DNA from 4 places in the Rhodococcus huquni genome. Region 2 is predicted to be linked to each of the others. Evidence: riboswitches for the same ligand, from Rfam matches in the RefSeq annotation. Region 2 holds a riboswitch; each other region holds the start of a gene.
What was found. Region 2 has a riboswitch for cobalamin ahead of metE (5-methyltetrahydropteroyltriglutamate--homocysteine S-methyltransferase). Riboswitches for the same ligand answer to the same signal wherever they lie in the genome.
Positions count from the first base shown of each region.

Region 1 (3,660 bases), on a different contig from region 2:
GGTGTTCATCTCCCAGTCTTCCTCGACCTTCTCCTTGTACTCGACGGGTAGTGCGGGTTGTCCCCCTACGTCGTGGAGTACATGCCGGAGAGCATCGAAGGACTCGTTGGACAGCTCGTACGGGGAGTCGAGGGACTCGCCGCGTACGGGGTTGTATTCGGCTACGCGATCGGACACCGAGTCGAACTCGGCTCGGGTGGACTGAGTACCCATCTATTGCTCCGCTCGGGATGATCGGAGGCACTTGCACACCTGGTCAGTGGCAGGGGAGTCCCATCAGGTGGCGGCCGTCGTGCATCAGTTCGTGCATGAACATGCCGCTACGGGAGATTGCTCCCTGGTCGAATCCGACCAGGTACAAAGTGAGTAGTGCCAGCAAAACGGCACCCACCGCGAACAGTGCGATGCCGATGGAGTCGGTGATGTGCCGGTTCGGCGTATATACAAGAGCCATACGTGCCCCCTGAGGGTGAGCGCCGCGTCTCGTCGAGCGCATGCCCGACTCGTTCGACGTTACTCCGCGGACCCGAGCGCGCGGAGTCGATTCGAGCGCCGCTGCGAACCGAAGTATCGGTTGGCTTCAGGAGCGAGCATGAGTACGACGGCACCGACCACCGCCACGATGTGGATTGTGCGGGCGCACGCGATCACCGCCAATTCTTGCGTGAGCGTCGGCAGGGGGTCACCGGAGAATGCCCAGGCGAGTGGTTCGCTGATCAGGGAAGCGATCCCCGCGACGCCCAGTCCGAACCCGAGGGCCATTCGCGCCCAGCGCTTGCCCTGACGAAAACGACCCATCACGAAGAGCACAGCCGCGTAGACGGTCAGTCGCATGCACAACTGCAGCGACAGCATCGGAACGTCGACCTCTGGTTGCTGTAATGCAGTGGACGCCTGCGCGATCATCTCGACCACACCGGCCGCGAGTGCGAGTACGAGCAACCAGTAGGCGCGATCGACGGATCGCGGAACGCTCGAGGCTTCTACCTGTTCCGTGGACATACTTCGATGTTCGTGCGCTGAAAACGGATTCACATCACCCAGGAGAGTGAGTCGCTACCCGTACCAGAGGCCGAGACACCGGACCTGTCGGGAGTGCCTCGGAGCTCCGCTCGTCGTCTATGGATTCGCGACGGTGGTCTATCGGCGCACGTTCTCCTGAGCGACGACGGCACCCTTCGCTGCGCGATCGGTGAGGAAAGCGAATGCCGCGCCCAACACCAACCAGAGCGTTGCCTGGGTCGCGAGGGACGACAGCCTGAACTCCCACAGGAGAGTGGCGGGGAAATCTTCGCCGACCTCGTTGATGCTCGGCAAGACCAGGTACCCGATGACGACGACCGCGAGGAATGCTGACACCGGGGCGATGACCCGAAGCGAGAGGAGATTCCCGTTGTTTACGCGCCTCGCGACGAACACGGCGACGGTGACAGCCAGCAGACCGAGGAGAACGGTGGCGAGCCACAGCCACGTGCGCTGATCGATGGTGTCGGGATCGCCGACCGCAGGCGGATTGGCCGGGTACTTGAAGAAGGGAACCGCTTCGATCGCCAGCCAGCCGAGACCGGCGAGGATCATCGCAAGAAGCGCGCCGGAGATCGCAGTGAGGCGCCGGGCATAGTGCAGAACCACCGCGAAGATGGCGCCCAGTGCAAGCCCCGCCAACGCGGTCGCCAGGAAGAGGCCGCCCTTCTGGCCGTCGCGGCTGACAAGTGCGTCTTCTTCGTCGTGCGAGTGCCCACCTTCGGCAGCTGCTTCGGCGGCGCCGTGATCGTGGCCTTCGGCCGCAGCCGATTCCTCCAGCGCGATCGCAGAATCCACGTGCGGTTCGCCGAGCACGAATGCCACGCCGCCGGCGAGGATTCCGGCGATCAGGCCGGCAAGGAGACCGCGGATCAGGAGCTTGGTGAAGGACTCCGACTGGATGTGTGCACCAGTCGTCAGTGGCAAGGCAGACCCATCAGGTGGCGCCCGTCGTGCATGAGCTCGTGCATGAACATGCCGGTACGAGACACTGCTCCCTGGTCGAACCCGACGATGTACAGCGCAAGCATCGAGAGCAGTACGACTGCAAAGGCGATGACGGCCAGCTTGGAGCCGTCGATCCGGGTATCGGGAGAGTAGGCAATTGCCACGGTGGTTCCTCCTGGGATTTCGCGTCCCCTAGGTCCTGGCGACGACCGACAGTATCTGGCTGTTCAGTGGCGCGACCGCTCCGGAATTGCACCGGATTCCTGTCGAATCATCGCGTTGTCCTGCGAACTTTGACACCGGCAGGCAGTCGGTGTCAATCAGCTCGGGTGTCGGTCAGCTCTTGGCGGCGACGTCCAGCACGACCTCGAACTCGAGCAGCGACGCACCGGAGGCGACAGGCTTCTGGCGTTCACCGGCGTGTGCGTCGCGTGCGGGGCCGTCGCGCCACTCTGCGAATGCCTCCTCCGTCTCCCACTGGGTGACCACGAAGTAGCGGTTCTCGCCCTTGACGGGGCGCAGCAGCTGGAAGCCGAGGAAGCCCGGTGAATTCTCGACGGCGTGCGCGCGATTGGCGAAGCGCTTCTCGAGCTCGGCGCCCGCACCCTCGGGGATTTCGATTGCATTGATCTTGACGACAGCCATGTCGGTGAGGCTACTCCGCTAGCGTGGCACCCGTGTCGGACGATGGTGCGCTTCACGACGAGGGCGGGGACGGCCCGCCGATTCTGCTGTTGCACGGCTTGATGGGCAGCGCCCGAACCTGGCGCCGTCAGGTCCCGTGGCTGCGAAATCACGGTCACGTGTACACGTTCGATGCCGCCGGGCACGGTCGGCCGGAGCCGGACGAGTTGACCACCGAGTCGTTCGTGATGGATCTCGACACCAATGTGAAGTCGATTCGGGAACCGATGATCGTGATCGGGCATTCCATGGGTGCTCTGCACGCGTGGACGTTCGCGGCAGCCCGTCCCGAGAGGGTTCGCGCACTCGTATTGGAAGACATGGCACCCGACTTCCGTGGCCGCACGGCACGCGATTGGGCGGCGATGATCGAGGAATGGCCGCAACCGTTCCCGACCGAAGCGGCGGCCATCGAATACTTCGGGCCCGTCGCGGGTCGCTACTTCCTCGATGCGTTCGAAGAGCGGGCCGACGGTTGGTATCTGCACGGTGAGGTCGCGACGTTCCGCGACATCTCCGAGGAGTGGGGTGGACGGCACTTCTGGGATCAATGGTACGACGTCGAGGTGCCGGCGTTGTTGATCGAAGGCGAGTACACGATTACGCCGGCCGGACAGATGCGGCGTATGGCAGACGATCATCCTGCGGCGCAATACGTACGTATAGCCGAAGCCGGCCACCTCGTGCACGACGATCAGCCGGATCGATACCGCGAGGTCGTCGAACGTTTCCTCCGAACCCTGCCCTGACCCCCTCCCGCCCCCGGACCAATGTCACACACGTTCAACCCACGTGAACCGGTGTGACATTGGTCGGGGGCAGGGGAGGGAAATCGAGTCAGCCTTCGCCGGCCAGGGCGAACAACCCGTCGTCGGTCTGCTCGACGAGGCCGTCGACGAGCAGCGAATGCAATGCCCGATCCCGCTGCCCAGGATCGGTGAGCCACACGGTGTCCAAGCGCGCGCGCTGCACCGGCGTCTCGCTCTCGCGCAGCACCGCCATCAG
Region 1 is NZ_JBUYWE010000014.1:51,294-54,953, forward strand. Features, by position in the region: gene ACZI8R_RS19660 (hypothetical protein) at 1-213, opposite strand, end outside; gene ACZI8R_RS19665 (CbtB domain-containing protein) at 257-454, opposite strand; gene ACZI8R_RS19670 (hypothetical protein) at 514-1,002, opposite strand; gene ACZI8R_RS19675 (CbtA family protein) at 1,141-1,950, opposite strand; gene ACZI8R_RS19680 (CbtB domain-containing protein) at 1,941-2,135, opposite strand; cobalamin riboswitch at 2,166-2,290, opposite strand; gene mhuD (mycobilin-forming heme oxygenase MhuD) at 2,308-2,616, opposite strand; gene ACZI8R_RS19690 (alpha/beta fold hydrolase) at 2,649-3,404, shown strand; gene ACZI8R_RS19695 (HhH-GPD family protein) at 3,493-3,660, opposite strand, start outside.
Region 1: it holds a riboswitch for cobalamin, as region 2 does, so the genes downstream of both, ACZI8R_RS19680 (CbtB domain-containing protein) here and metE (5-methyltetrahydropteroyltriglutamate--homocysteine S-methyltransferase) in region 2, are expected to answer to the same signal.

Region 2 (3,660 bases):
TTCGAGCATGACTCCCACAACGCCCTTCTCGCCGTTCTCGATTCGTTCGGCGAGGTCCGTCACCACGTCCACCTGCTTTTCGTGGTTCTTGGAGCTGTTTCCGTGGCTGGCGTCCACCACCATCCGCTCGGGCAGGTTCGCCTTACGCAGCCGCGCAGTCGTGTCCGCGACCGTCTCGGCGTCGTAGTTCGGTCCCTGCGTGCCGCCGCGCAGAATGACATGGCAGTCGGGGTTGCCGGCTGTCTTCACCAGTGCAGCATGGCCGTCGAGATCGGTTCCGGGGAACACGTGACTGGCCGCGGCAGCCCGCGATCCGTCGACGGCGACCTGTACATCACCCTCGGTCGAGTTCTTGATTCCCACCGGCATCGACAGCGCACTGCACAACTGGCGGTGTACCTGACTCGCCGCGGTGCGCGCCCCGATGGCGCCGTACGACACGAGGTCCGCAATGTACTGCGGCAGAATCGGATCGAGGAACTCACAGCCGACCGGAAGTCCGAGACCCGAGATGTCGAGTAGCAGTTTGCGTCCGATCCGCAGACCGCTGTCGATGTCGAAGGTCCCGTCGAGGTGAGGGTCGTTGAGCAGGCCCTTCCACCCCAACGTGGTGCGCGGCTTCTCGAAGTACACCCGCATGACGATGTGCAGGTCGTCGCGAAGTTCCTCCGCCTTCGAAGCGAGAAGGCGCGCGTAGTCCATGGCGGCTGCCGGATCGTGCACCGAGCACGGGCCGACCACGACCAGCAGACGGTCGTCTTCGCCGTTCAGGATGTCGACGGTGTTCGCGCGACCCGTTCGGACCGTTGCGGACGCGACGTCGTCCGGGCGCAGTTCTTCCCGCACGACGGATGGCGGCACGAGCGGACTGAGCGAGACAGTTCGCTGACTGTCGAGTGAGTTGTCGAGAGTGAGGGACATGGTGTCGGTTTCCTGTTCCGACCGACCCTCGAAGAATTCGAAGAGCTCCGACGAGCCGGTCTGCGATCCGGCTCGTGGGGTGGGAGGTCAGCGCGTGGTTACACCGACCGACCCACCCGGGGCCGGCCTGCTAAACCAGAAATATGCGCGCTGCATGCCGACCAGACTAACCACTTGTCCGGTTCGGCGCCAATGGGGCGGCTTCGCCGCCTGTGAGTGGCTAGCGAGTCCAGACACTCGCAGACCGCGCACGGGGCCGAAGGCCGTATGCTGGGGCCTGCAGCTGGTTCGCCCGGTGCGGTCGTGAGGAGCCCCGAAGACCACACTCGGCGTCGAAGCGCGTAGTCGCCCGCAAACGGTGACGCGCGTGAGAGGGAATCCGGTGAAATTCCGGAACTGTCCCGCAGCGGTGAGCAGGAACGACCGCCGTCACCACGCACTGGGCATCAGCCTGGGAAGCGACGGCCATTAGGTCCGATGTCGTCACATCGGCTGCCTGTGAGTCCGAAGACCTGCCGACTGTGTCGGGCACGCCGTGCCCGACGGTTCACTGCCTCGTGGATTGGGCGTGTAGACCTCCGCGCTTACTGCAAGAACCCAGGGCTCGAGAGGTGTACCCGCTTGCCGGTGGTGTCCCATACCGCTACGCAACTGGAGAATTTCGTGACACTTTCATTCACCGCGACCGTGCTGGGCTCCCCTCGCATCGGTCCGAACCGTGAACTCAAGAAGGCCGTCGAGGGCTACTGGGCGGGCAAGGTCGACGCAGCCGCCCTCGAGTCGGTGGCTGCCGACCTCCGCGCTCGTAACTGGACCGAGCTGCGCGACGCCGGCCTCGATTCGATACCGATCAACACGTTCTCGTACTACGACCACGTGCTCGATACCGCCGCCATGCTCGGCGCGCTGCCCGAGCGGGTTGCCGGTATCGAGACTGCGCTCGACCGGTATTTCGCCGCTGCACGCGGCAACGACACCGTCGCACCCCTCGAGATGACCAAGTGGTTCGACACCAACTACCACTACCTCGTTCCGGAAATTTCGCCGACCACCACGTTCTCGCTGGATCCGTCCAAGGTGCTCGCCGAGCTCGAAGAGGCACGTGCGCTGGATATTCCGGCTCGCCCGGTGATCGTCGGCCCCGTGACGTTCCTACTTCTCTCGAAGTCCGTCGGGGCCGATGCGCCGCTACTCGACCGCATCGACGAACTTCTGCCGCTGTACGCCGAACTGCTCGCGCTCCTCGCCGAGAACGGCGCTCAATGGGTGCAGATCGACGAACCTGCACTCGTCGCGGACCGCACGGCCGAGGAGATCGCAATCGCCAAGCGGGTATACGACTCGCTTTCGGGACTCGAACAACGCCCCGCAATCCTCGTGGCGTCCTACTTCGGTGGTCTCGGCGATGCTCTTCCCGCTCTCGCCGCCACCGGAATCGAAGGATTGGCAGTCGATCTCGTGACAGGCGCCGACTCACTGGGGTCCGTGCCGGAGCTGACTCGCAAGCACATCGTCGCCGGGGTGGTCGACGGGCGCAACGTCTGGCGTACGGACCTGGAGAAGGCACTTTCCACCGTCGGCACTCTTCTCGGGTCCACGGGCACGCTCGCGGTATCGACGTCGTGCTCCTTGCTCCACGTCCCGTACACGCTCGATGCCGAGACGGGAATCGACAAGGCGCTGCGCTCGTGGTTGGCGTTCGGCACTGAGAAGGTACGCGAGGTGGTTGCCCTCGGCACCGCGCTCACGAAGGGCCGGGAGAGCGTCGAGGACGAGTTCGCGCTGGCGCGGGCTGCCGCCTCGACACGAAACAGCGATCCGCGTCTGCACGACGCCGACCTGCGGAGCCGTCTGGCAGACATCGTCGAATCCGATGCGGGTCGCAGTCCGGCTGCCCAGCGACGTGAAGCTCAGGCCGCGTTGAACCTGCCCCTTCTCCCGACCACGACGATCGGGTCCTACCCGCAGACGACCAAGATCAGGGTGGCGCGCGCCGCCCTGCGCAAGGGCGAGATCGACCAGGCCGAGTACTTGTCGCGGATGCGCGCGGAGATCGCCGACGTCGTTGCATTGCAGGAGAAGCTGGACATCGACGTCCTGGTACACGGCGAGCCAGAGCGCAACGACATGGTTCAGTACTTCGCCGAGCAGTTGGACGGGTTCTTCGCAACGGCGAACGGCTGGGTCCAGTCGTACGGAAGCCGCTGTGTCCGTCCGCCGATCCTCTACGGCGATGTGCGCCGACCGAGCGCCATGACCACCTCGTGGATCACGTACGCGCAGAGCCTCACCGATCGTCCTGTCAAGGGAATGCTCACCGGGCCGGTGACCATTCTGGCGTGGTCCTTCGTGCGTGACGATCAACCGCTGGCGGACTCCGCCGATCAGGTCGCTCTCGCCATCCGCGAGGAAACGGTGGATCTTCAGGAAGCGGGCGTCAAGATCGTCCAGGTGGACGAACCCGCACTGCGCGAACTGCTCCCACTACGTGCGGCGCACCAACCCGCGTACCTGGACTGGTCGGTGGGATCGTTCCGCCTCGCAACGTCCGGCGTGGCCGACGAGACGCAGATCCACACGCACCTGTGCTACTCGGAGTTCGGCGAGGTCATCGACGCCATCGCCAAGCTGGACGCGGACGTGACATCGATCGAGGCCGCCCGTTCGCACATGGAGGTGCTCGACGATCTCAATGCCGTGGGCTTCGATCTCGGGGTCGGCCCCGGCGTGTACGACATC
Region 2 is NZ_JBUYWE010000005.1:286,287-289,946, reverse strand. Features, by position in the region: gene ACZI8R_RS12540 (3-deoxy-7-phosphoheptulonate synthase) at 1-921, opposite strand, end outside; cobalamin riboswitch at 1,261-1,455, shown strand; gene metE (5-methyltetrahydropteroyltriglutamate--homocysteine S-methyltransferase) at 1,585-3,660, shown strand, end outside.

Region 3 (3,660 bases), on a different contig from region 2:
TATCGATGTCACGTTCCTTGCCGGGATACCCGGTGCGACCGGCAATCCGGTCGGCGAGGCCGAGCGCAAGCATCATCTCGGTGATGCCGGTGTCGTTGGTGACCACGCGCTCGGGAATGCCGGTGACCGTCAATGGATCGCCGCAGTTGGTGACGGTCACGGTCTCGCCCTCGACCGGTGGCGCAGCTTCGAGCTCGGCGCCACAGGCGCTCACCGTCAGTGCCACTGCCACAGCAGTCGTCCATGTCCGGATGTGTCGGCTCATGGGCCCTCTTTCTCGTCGAAGATGATCTGGGGCACACCCAGTCTCGGGTGGGTGACGATGTGGCCGCCGATCGTGAAGTGGCGACGCAGTACTTCGGGAGTGATCACGTCGTGGGGAGTGCCTGAGCAGACGAGACGTCCGGCGCCGAGCACGAAGATGCGATCGCAATACTGTGCTGCGAGATTCAGATCGTGCAGCGCGGCGATGGCGGTGACACCGAGCGTGCGGGCTGCGGTGAGCACGGCGTATTGGTGGTGGACGTCGAGATGGTTCGTGGGCTCGTCGAGTACGAGGACGTTCGGTTCCTGTGCGAACGCGCGGGCGATGAGGACGCGTTGGCGTTCTCCACCCGACAGTGACGAGAACGTCCGTTCCGTCAGGTCGTCGGCACCCGCCATGGCGGTTGCTTCGGCGCAGACGCGTCGATCGTTCGCCCGGTCTCGCGTGAAGGTTCCACCGTGCGGCAGGCGGCCGGTGGCGACTATTTCGGCAGCGGTGAAATCGAAGTGAAGCGGAGCTTCCTGGGTCAGTGCAGCCACTTGACGGGCATTGTCCCGCATACTGATTGCTCGGTTGTCGCTGCCGTCGACCGAGACTGTTCCCGAGGACGGGGACAGCGCCCGGTACAGGCACCGCAGCAGAGTCGACTTGCCACTGCCGTTGGGTCCGACGATTCCGATGAAATCACCCGAAGGGACGGTCAAGGTGACGTCCTGCACGATCGCTCGGCCGCCGATCGAGACCTCGACGTCGTGGTAGTCGACGCGCATCAGTTTGCTCCCATCAGTGCGCCGCGACGCCGCATGAGTGCGATGAACACCGGAACGCCGACGGCGGCGGTGATCGCGCCGAGCGGAAGTTCTTGTGGCGGAACAACGGTTCGAGCCAGCAGGTCCGCGGTGACGAGGAAGACTGCGCCGAGGATCGGAGTCACGACGATCAACCGCGTGTGGTCCGCGCCAACGAGGATTCGGGCAACGTGAGGCACGACCAAGCCGACGAAACCCACGGCGCCGCAGATCGAGACGAAGCAGCCCGTCATCGCGGCCGCGACGACGAAAAGCATGATTCGAAACTTCGATGCGTCGAGGCCGAGGGCGGCGCTGACTTCGTCTCCCATCGACAGTGCATTGAGGTGTCGGGCGGACCAGGCGATCGCGGCGAGGCCGACCGTGGTCACTATCGCGGCCAGTGGCACCAGCTCCCACCTCGCCGCCGAAAGGCTCCCGAGCAGCCAGAACATCACACTGCGAGCGCCGTCGCCGTGCGGGGCGAGGAAGACCAGCACCGTCGTGATCGCCGAGAACCCGTACCCCAGCACAGTGCCGGTGAGTACGAGTCGCAAGGGGACGAGGCCGGCGGCCGAGCGTGCCATGAGGTAGACGAGCAGGGTTGCTGCGAGGGCACCGACGAAGGCAGCGGTGGACAAGGCGTAGATACCGAGCACGCCGAACGTGCCGAACAGGACCACCGACGTGGCACCCACGGATGCGCCGGACGAGATTCCGAGGACGTACGGGTCGGCCAACGCGTTCCGCACCATGGCTTGAACTACCAGCCCGACAGCACTCAGACCGGCACCCACGAGGATGGCCAGCAGGACGCGGGGCAGCCGCGTATCGACGATGATGCGGTAGTTCGGAACGTCGGCCGCAGCGATGTCGCCGCCCGTGATCTCCGCCCAGACGATGTGACAGACGTCCGTCCACGCTATGTGCGCCGTTCCGAGCATCAGGGCGAACAGTGAAACCACGAACAGTGCGGCGAGGGACGCGACCGTCAGTGCGGCCACTGAGGTTCTGCGCATTCGTCGGCTCTTCCTGATGTGATCGAGTACTGCCTGACCACATCCGGGCACCCGCGAGCGAAGACACACGAACGACACCGTCCGCATCTCTCGTCAACTGTGTCCCACGAAGTCGACAAGCGACCACGCCGGTGGCGCGGCCGCGGTGGCAGGTCTTCGGACTCGTCGACACGCCTCCCGAGAACTCGGGCAGGCACCTACTGGTGGTCGCTTCCCGAGTCGAGCGGACTCAGTGCTGATGACCACGGTCGTTTCCACATACCGCTGCGGGGCAGTTCCGGATTCGAACCGGATTCCCTCTTACGATCCGACGGCCGAAAGCCGACGGAAACCAACGCGTCGAGGACTGTAACACCGGATCCGTGTCGTACCCCCGGCCTACCGTCGTAGGCGGATCGGTTGAGATCGGCGCCGACCGGGCACGCCCCACTATGCAGCACACCGACAAGCACGGGAGCAGTAGCGATGAGTGAAGTCACCACCAATCAACCGCTCGGCACACCGACATGGCTCGATCTAGGCATTCCTGATCTGGACAAGGCCATCTCCTTCTACGGCGCCCTCTTCGGCTGGGAGTTCGACGTCGGCACTGAGGAGACGGGTCGATACACGATGTGTCGGCTGCGCGGAAAAGACGTGGCCGCGCTCATGCCCAATCCGGATCCCGATGCCAAGGACTTCTGGTGGAACGTCTACCTCGCCACCGACGACGTCGACGCCAGCTTGGCTCGTGTCCGGGAGGCAGGCGGGAACGTGCTGGTCGACGCCATGGATGTGATGAACTTCGGTCGCATGGCGATCATCGTCGATCCTTCCGGGGGCCAGTTCGGTTTGTGGCAAGGGAAGGACCACGTGGGCTGCGCATTGGTCAACGAGCCCGGTGCGTTGCTCCGCAACGACCTCGTGACCCCGAACCCCGGCCCCGCCCGGGAGTTCTACTCCACCGTGTTCGACTTCACGCTGGACGGAAACGACGACCTGGGTGACGTGGACTTCACTTTCCTGCGTAGGCCGGACGGCCACGAGATCGGTGGAATCATGGGCGTTCCGGATGCCCCTCCGTCTTCGTGGGGCACCTTGTTCCAGGTCGAGGACGCCGACCGTGCCGTTGCCGTAGCCCGCGAGCAGGGCGGTCAGGCGGAGGACGCCGCCGACATGCCCTACGGACGTACCGCTGAGATTCGCGATCCGTTCGGTGCGCCGTTCACGGTCGGGGCCCCGCTCGGGTCCTGACACGCAACGCGTGACCAGCCCTCACCGCAACGACGCGAGTTCGGTGCTCGAGACGTCATCGAACCCTCACCTGGGTTAATCCCGACGAAACACGCGCGCCTGCAGCATTGATACAGGCCGCGCGCCGCCTCTGGGTGGCGCATGCCGGGCAGGTGAGGAGCGCGTCGATGCAGCAGAAAGCCGGTACGTCCACGGTGAAGACTGCCTGCTCGTACTGCGGTGTCGGCTGCGGGATGGTCCTCGAGGTGGAGACCGACCCGGAGACCGGTCGGCGCAAGGTCCTCAAGGCTGCCGGTGACAAGACGCACCCGACCAACTTCGGGCGTTTGTGCACCAAGGGGGCCACCAGTGCGGA
Region 3 is NZ_JBUYWE010000002.1:271,807-275,466, reverse strand. Features, by position in the region: gene ACZI8R_RS04850 (ABC transporter substrate-binding protein) at 1-265, opposite strand, end outside; gene ACZI8R_RS04845 (ABC transporter ATP-binding protein) at 262-1,035, opposite strand; gene ACZI8R_RS04840 (FecCD family ABC transporter permease) at 1,035-2,072, opposite strand; cobalamin riboswitch at 2,203-2,423, opposite strand; gene ACZI8R_RS04835 (VOC family protein) at 2,538-3,305, shown strand; gene ACZI8R_RS04830 (bifunctional nitrate reductase/sulfite reductase flavoprotein subunit alpha) at 3,473-3,660, shown strand, end outside.
Region 3: it holds a riboswitch for cobalamin, as region 2 does, so the genes downstream of both, ACZI8R_RS04840 (FecCD family ABC transporter permease) here and metE (5-methyltetrahydropteroyltriglutamate--homocysteine S-methyltransferase) in region 2, are expected to answer to the same signal.

Region 4 (3,660 bases), on a different contig from region 2:
CCGCGTTGCCGTCGTCCACCGTGGCCTGTCCGCCGCCCACGAGAATCTCGGTGCCTTCGGGTGCATCGAGGGCCCGCAGGCTCGATACGACGTCGCTCTGTTGGTCGGTGTCCGCACCCTCGGAGTACGTCACCTGGACAGCGGCGAGTTCGGCGTTGGACGCCACCATTCTCGCTCCGCTCACCCCGTCGATGCCTTGCGCAGCGGTGGCGACCTCCGTGGCTTCGGCAGGCGTGGGAGCCCCGCCGTCCAACCCCTGAAGGATGACGGTGGCGCCGTTTCCGGTCGTGGGGAAGTCGTTGACCAAGGTGTCGGTGGCGGTTCGCGCCGAATCGTTCTCGGGCAGCGCCGTGTAGGTGACCTCGCCGAGTGTGGCCTTGGTGAGCGGCGCGGCCAGCACCAGGAGGCCGATCACGATGGTGACAGCGACCGCGACCGGCTTACCCATCACTCGGGTCACCACCGAACCCCAGAACTTGCGGGCCCGTTCCTCGCCACGCTTGGCGGCATCCTTGCGCCAGCTGAGCGCGTTGATGCGGTGGCCGAGAATGGCGAGCAGAGCGGGCACAGCGGTCAACGACAGGAGCGCTGCACTGGCCACTGCCGCAATCGCGCCGAAGCCGAGCGACTTGATCACGTCCTGCGGGAACACGAGCATTCCGGAGAAGGCGCAGATCAGCAGTAGACCAGAGAAGAGGACGGTGCGGCCGGCGGTGAGCACCGTGCGCTTGGTGGCCTCCAACGGCGTTGCCCCGGCGTCGAGTTCCTCCCGGAAGCGTCCGACGACGAACAGTCCGTAGTCGATCGCCAGACCCAGCCCCAACAGGGATGCGACGTTGATGGAGAACGAACTGACGTCGGTGAACATCGTCAGCAATCGCAGAGTGGCGAGGGCACTGAAGATCGAGAGCAATCCGACGAACACCGGAACTGCGGCGGCGACCAGGCCGCCGAAGATGAACACGAGCATGATGAGCGTGACAGGCAGCGCGATGCCCTCGGCGAGAACGAGGTCACTCTGGAGCCGGTTGTTGAACGCGACGCCGACCACCGAGTTTCCCGCGAACTGGACGTCCACGCCGGGCACTTCGAGTTTGGGCAGCAGGTCGTTGAAGTTGGCGACGTCGATGCCGGCGTCCGGGTCGACGGTGATGGCAGCGGAGGCCATCGAGCCGTCATTGGAGGTCATCTGAGCTTTGGCCGGGCCCTCGGCGCTCCAATACGAGTTCACCGAATGGGTGGGCACCTCGTCCTGGAATGCGGCCAGGTTCTCGCTGACTGCCGGACCGATGTCGTCGAGCGTCTTGCCTTCGGGCGGCGTGTAGATGGCGATGATGTCCGGCGTCTGCGGACCGAGGTTGTCCTCGACGATCTGGGCGACCTCTGCCGATTGACTGCCCGGGTCGACGAATCCACCTTGACTGAGCTTCGAGAACACTCCGGTGCCCCACACACCGCTCACGACCACTGCGAGTACCGCGAGAGTCAGCACCCACCACTTCCGTGTGACGACGAGCGAGGCCCAACGTGTCATGCGTTCTCTCCGGATCGGTAGATATCGGTGAATGGTTTTCGGTTCTGCCGACTGTAGTAGCGGTGCGACGGGTGGGGCAGGTGAGTGATCGGGGTCTCGGTGGTGCGTTCGATCATCGATTCGGGCATACTCGACACCCACGCGCAGCCATTCGTAGGGGGAAGCCGGTCCGAATCCGGCGCTGACCCGCAACGGTAGGTGATCGATCACGCCATTCAGGCGCACGATCACGAGCCCGATTACCCGTCGAACGGTGTGTGACCCCAGTTCGTCGTGGTCTACGAAACGGAGTCCTGCCCGTCCCGCGGCGATGGTCCGCGAGTTGGCCGGTCGTTGGTTCGTGGCTCTGAGCCCCCAATGAGGTTTGTATGCGCTTTTCACCACTGCTTCGCAGTGCGGTCTTCGTCGCTGCGTCCACAGTCCTGGTCGCCGGATGTTCGCGCGGTGAGGCCGTCCAGGAGTCGGAATCGGCGGAGGCGTTCGCCGAGCCGGTGTCGATCACCAACTGTGATCGGACTCAGGTATTCGATTCGCCGCCACAGCGAATCGTCTCGATGAACGATCACGTCACCGAGGTGCTCATCGAGATGGGTGTGGGCGACCGGATCGTCGGAATGGGGTACCAGGACGCCACCCCACTTCCCGAATTCGCGGACGAGTTCTCGAAGATCCAGGGCTTGGCCCACGAGTACCCCACGTCGGAACAGATTCTCGATCTGGATCCCGACCTCGTTGTCGGCGGCATGAAGAGTTCGTTCAACGAGAAGGAAGGCCGCTCACGCGACGCGCTCGAAGACAAGGGGATCGCGACCTTCCTGTTCTCGGAATACTGCGGAACGGGATTCCCGGACATCGGCATGCTCACCAACGACTACACGCAACTCGGGCAGATTCTCGGCGCGGAACCAGCAGCCGCGCAGGTCTCCGGCAGGGTGGTCGACGGCCTCGAGCAGGTGCGCGGCAGGATCGGCGATGCTGCCCCCGTGCCCACCTTCTTCTACGACTCGGGTGAGGACGTCCCGATGACCGTCGGCGGGGTCGGTGTGGGCCAGTTGATCGCCGACTATTCGGGCGCGATCAATCTCTTCTCCGAAGGGGAGAAGCCCTACCCGAACAGCACGTGGGAAACCATTGGTGAGCGCGCACCCGAGGCGATCGTCGTTCTCGACTACGGCGACAAGAACGCGCAGCAGAAGATCGACTTCCTGAAGTCCCAGCCCATCATGGCGACGACGCCGGCCGTGCAGAACGATCGATTCATCGTGGTTCCCCTCGACGACTTCTTCGAGAGCCCACGACTCCTGGGGTCGGCCCAGACGATCGCGGAGGCCCTTCATCCCGATCGGATGTCGCAGCCGTGACGTCCACCGTGCAGGCGCGCCGGCCGGCGCCGTCGGCACCGAGTGAAGATCGACAGCCCCGGCGCCTCGGATTCGGTGTGCTGCTCGTATTTCTCACCGCGGGCCTGCTGTTCGTACTCGGGCTCGGGGTGTCGTTCGGATCGGTGCGCATTCCGATCGGTGATGTGTGGGCCATCGTTGCGCACACGGTGGTTCCGGACAGCTTCGAACCCTGGTGGTCTGCGGCTCGTGAATCCATCGTCGTGGACTCGCGTCTGCCACGGGCTGTCACCGCTGCGGTGGTGGGCGCGGCGCTCGCCCTTGCGGGTGGCGTTGCGCAGGCGGTCACCCGCAATCCGCTCGCCGATCCCTATCTGCTCGGAGTGTCGTCGGGTGCCGGCTTCGGTGTCGTTCTCGTGATGGTCCTCGGCGTGGGCGCAGGTGCGCTCGGCGCCTTCACGATCCCGCTCGCAGCGTTCGTCGGCGCCATGGTGCCGCTGTTTCTGTCACTGGCGATAGGCGGGCGATATCCGCAGCCCACCGCGATCATTCTCGTCGGTGTTGCCCTTGCTCAGGTCTTTTCTGCACTCATCACCTTCACGATGCTGGTCATCGCGAACGAGAACCAGCTCAGCGGGGTGCTGCACTGGCTGGCCGGTGGTCTCGGTGATGCGCGCTGGTCCACATCGGTGTTCCCGGCGCTGGCGCTCCTGATCGTCGGTACCGCCATCCTGCTCGGTGCCGGTCGGATGGATCTGCTGAAGACAGGGGACGACGGCGCCGCGG
Region 4 is NZ_JBUYWE010000003.1:60,800-64,459, reverse strand. Features, by position in the region: gene ACZI8R_RS06820 (MMPL family transporter) at 1-1,534, opposite strand, end outside; cobalamin riboswitch at 1,627-1,799, shown strand; gene ACZI8R_RS06815 (ABC transporter substrate-binding protein) at 1,903-2,895, shown strand; gene ACZI8R_RS06810 (FecCD family ABC transporter permease) at 2,904-3,660, shown strand, end outside.
Region 4: it holds a riboswitch for cobalamin, as region 2 does, so the genes downstream of both, ACZI8R_RS06815 (ABC transporter substrate-binding protein) here and metE (5-methyltetrahydropteroyltriglutamate--homocysteine S-methyltransferase) in region 2, are expected to answer to the same signal.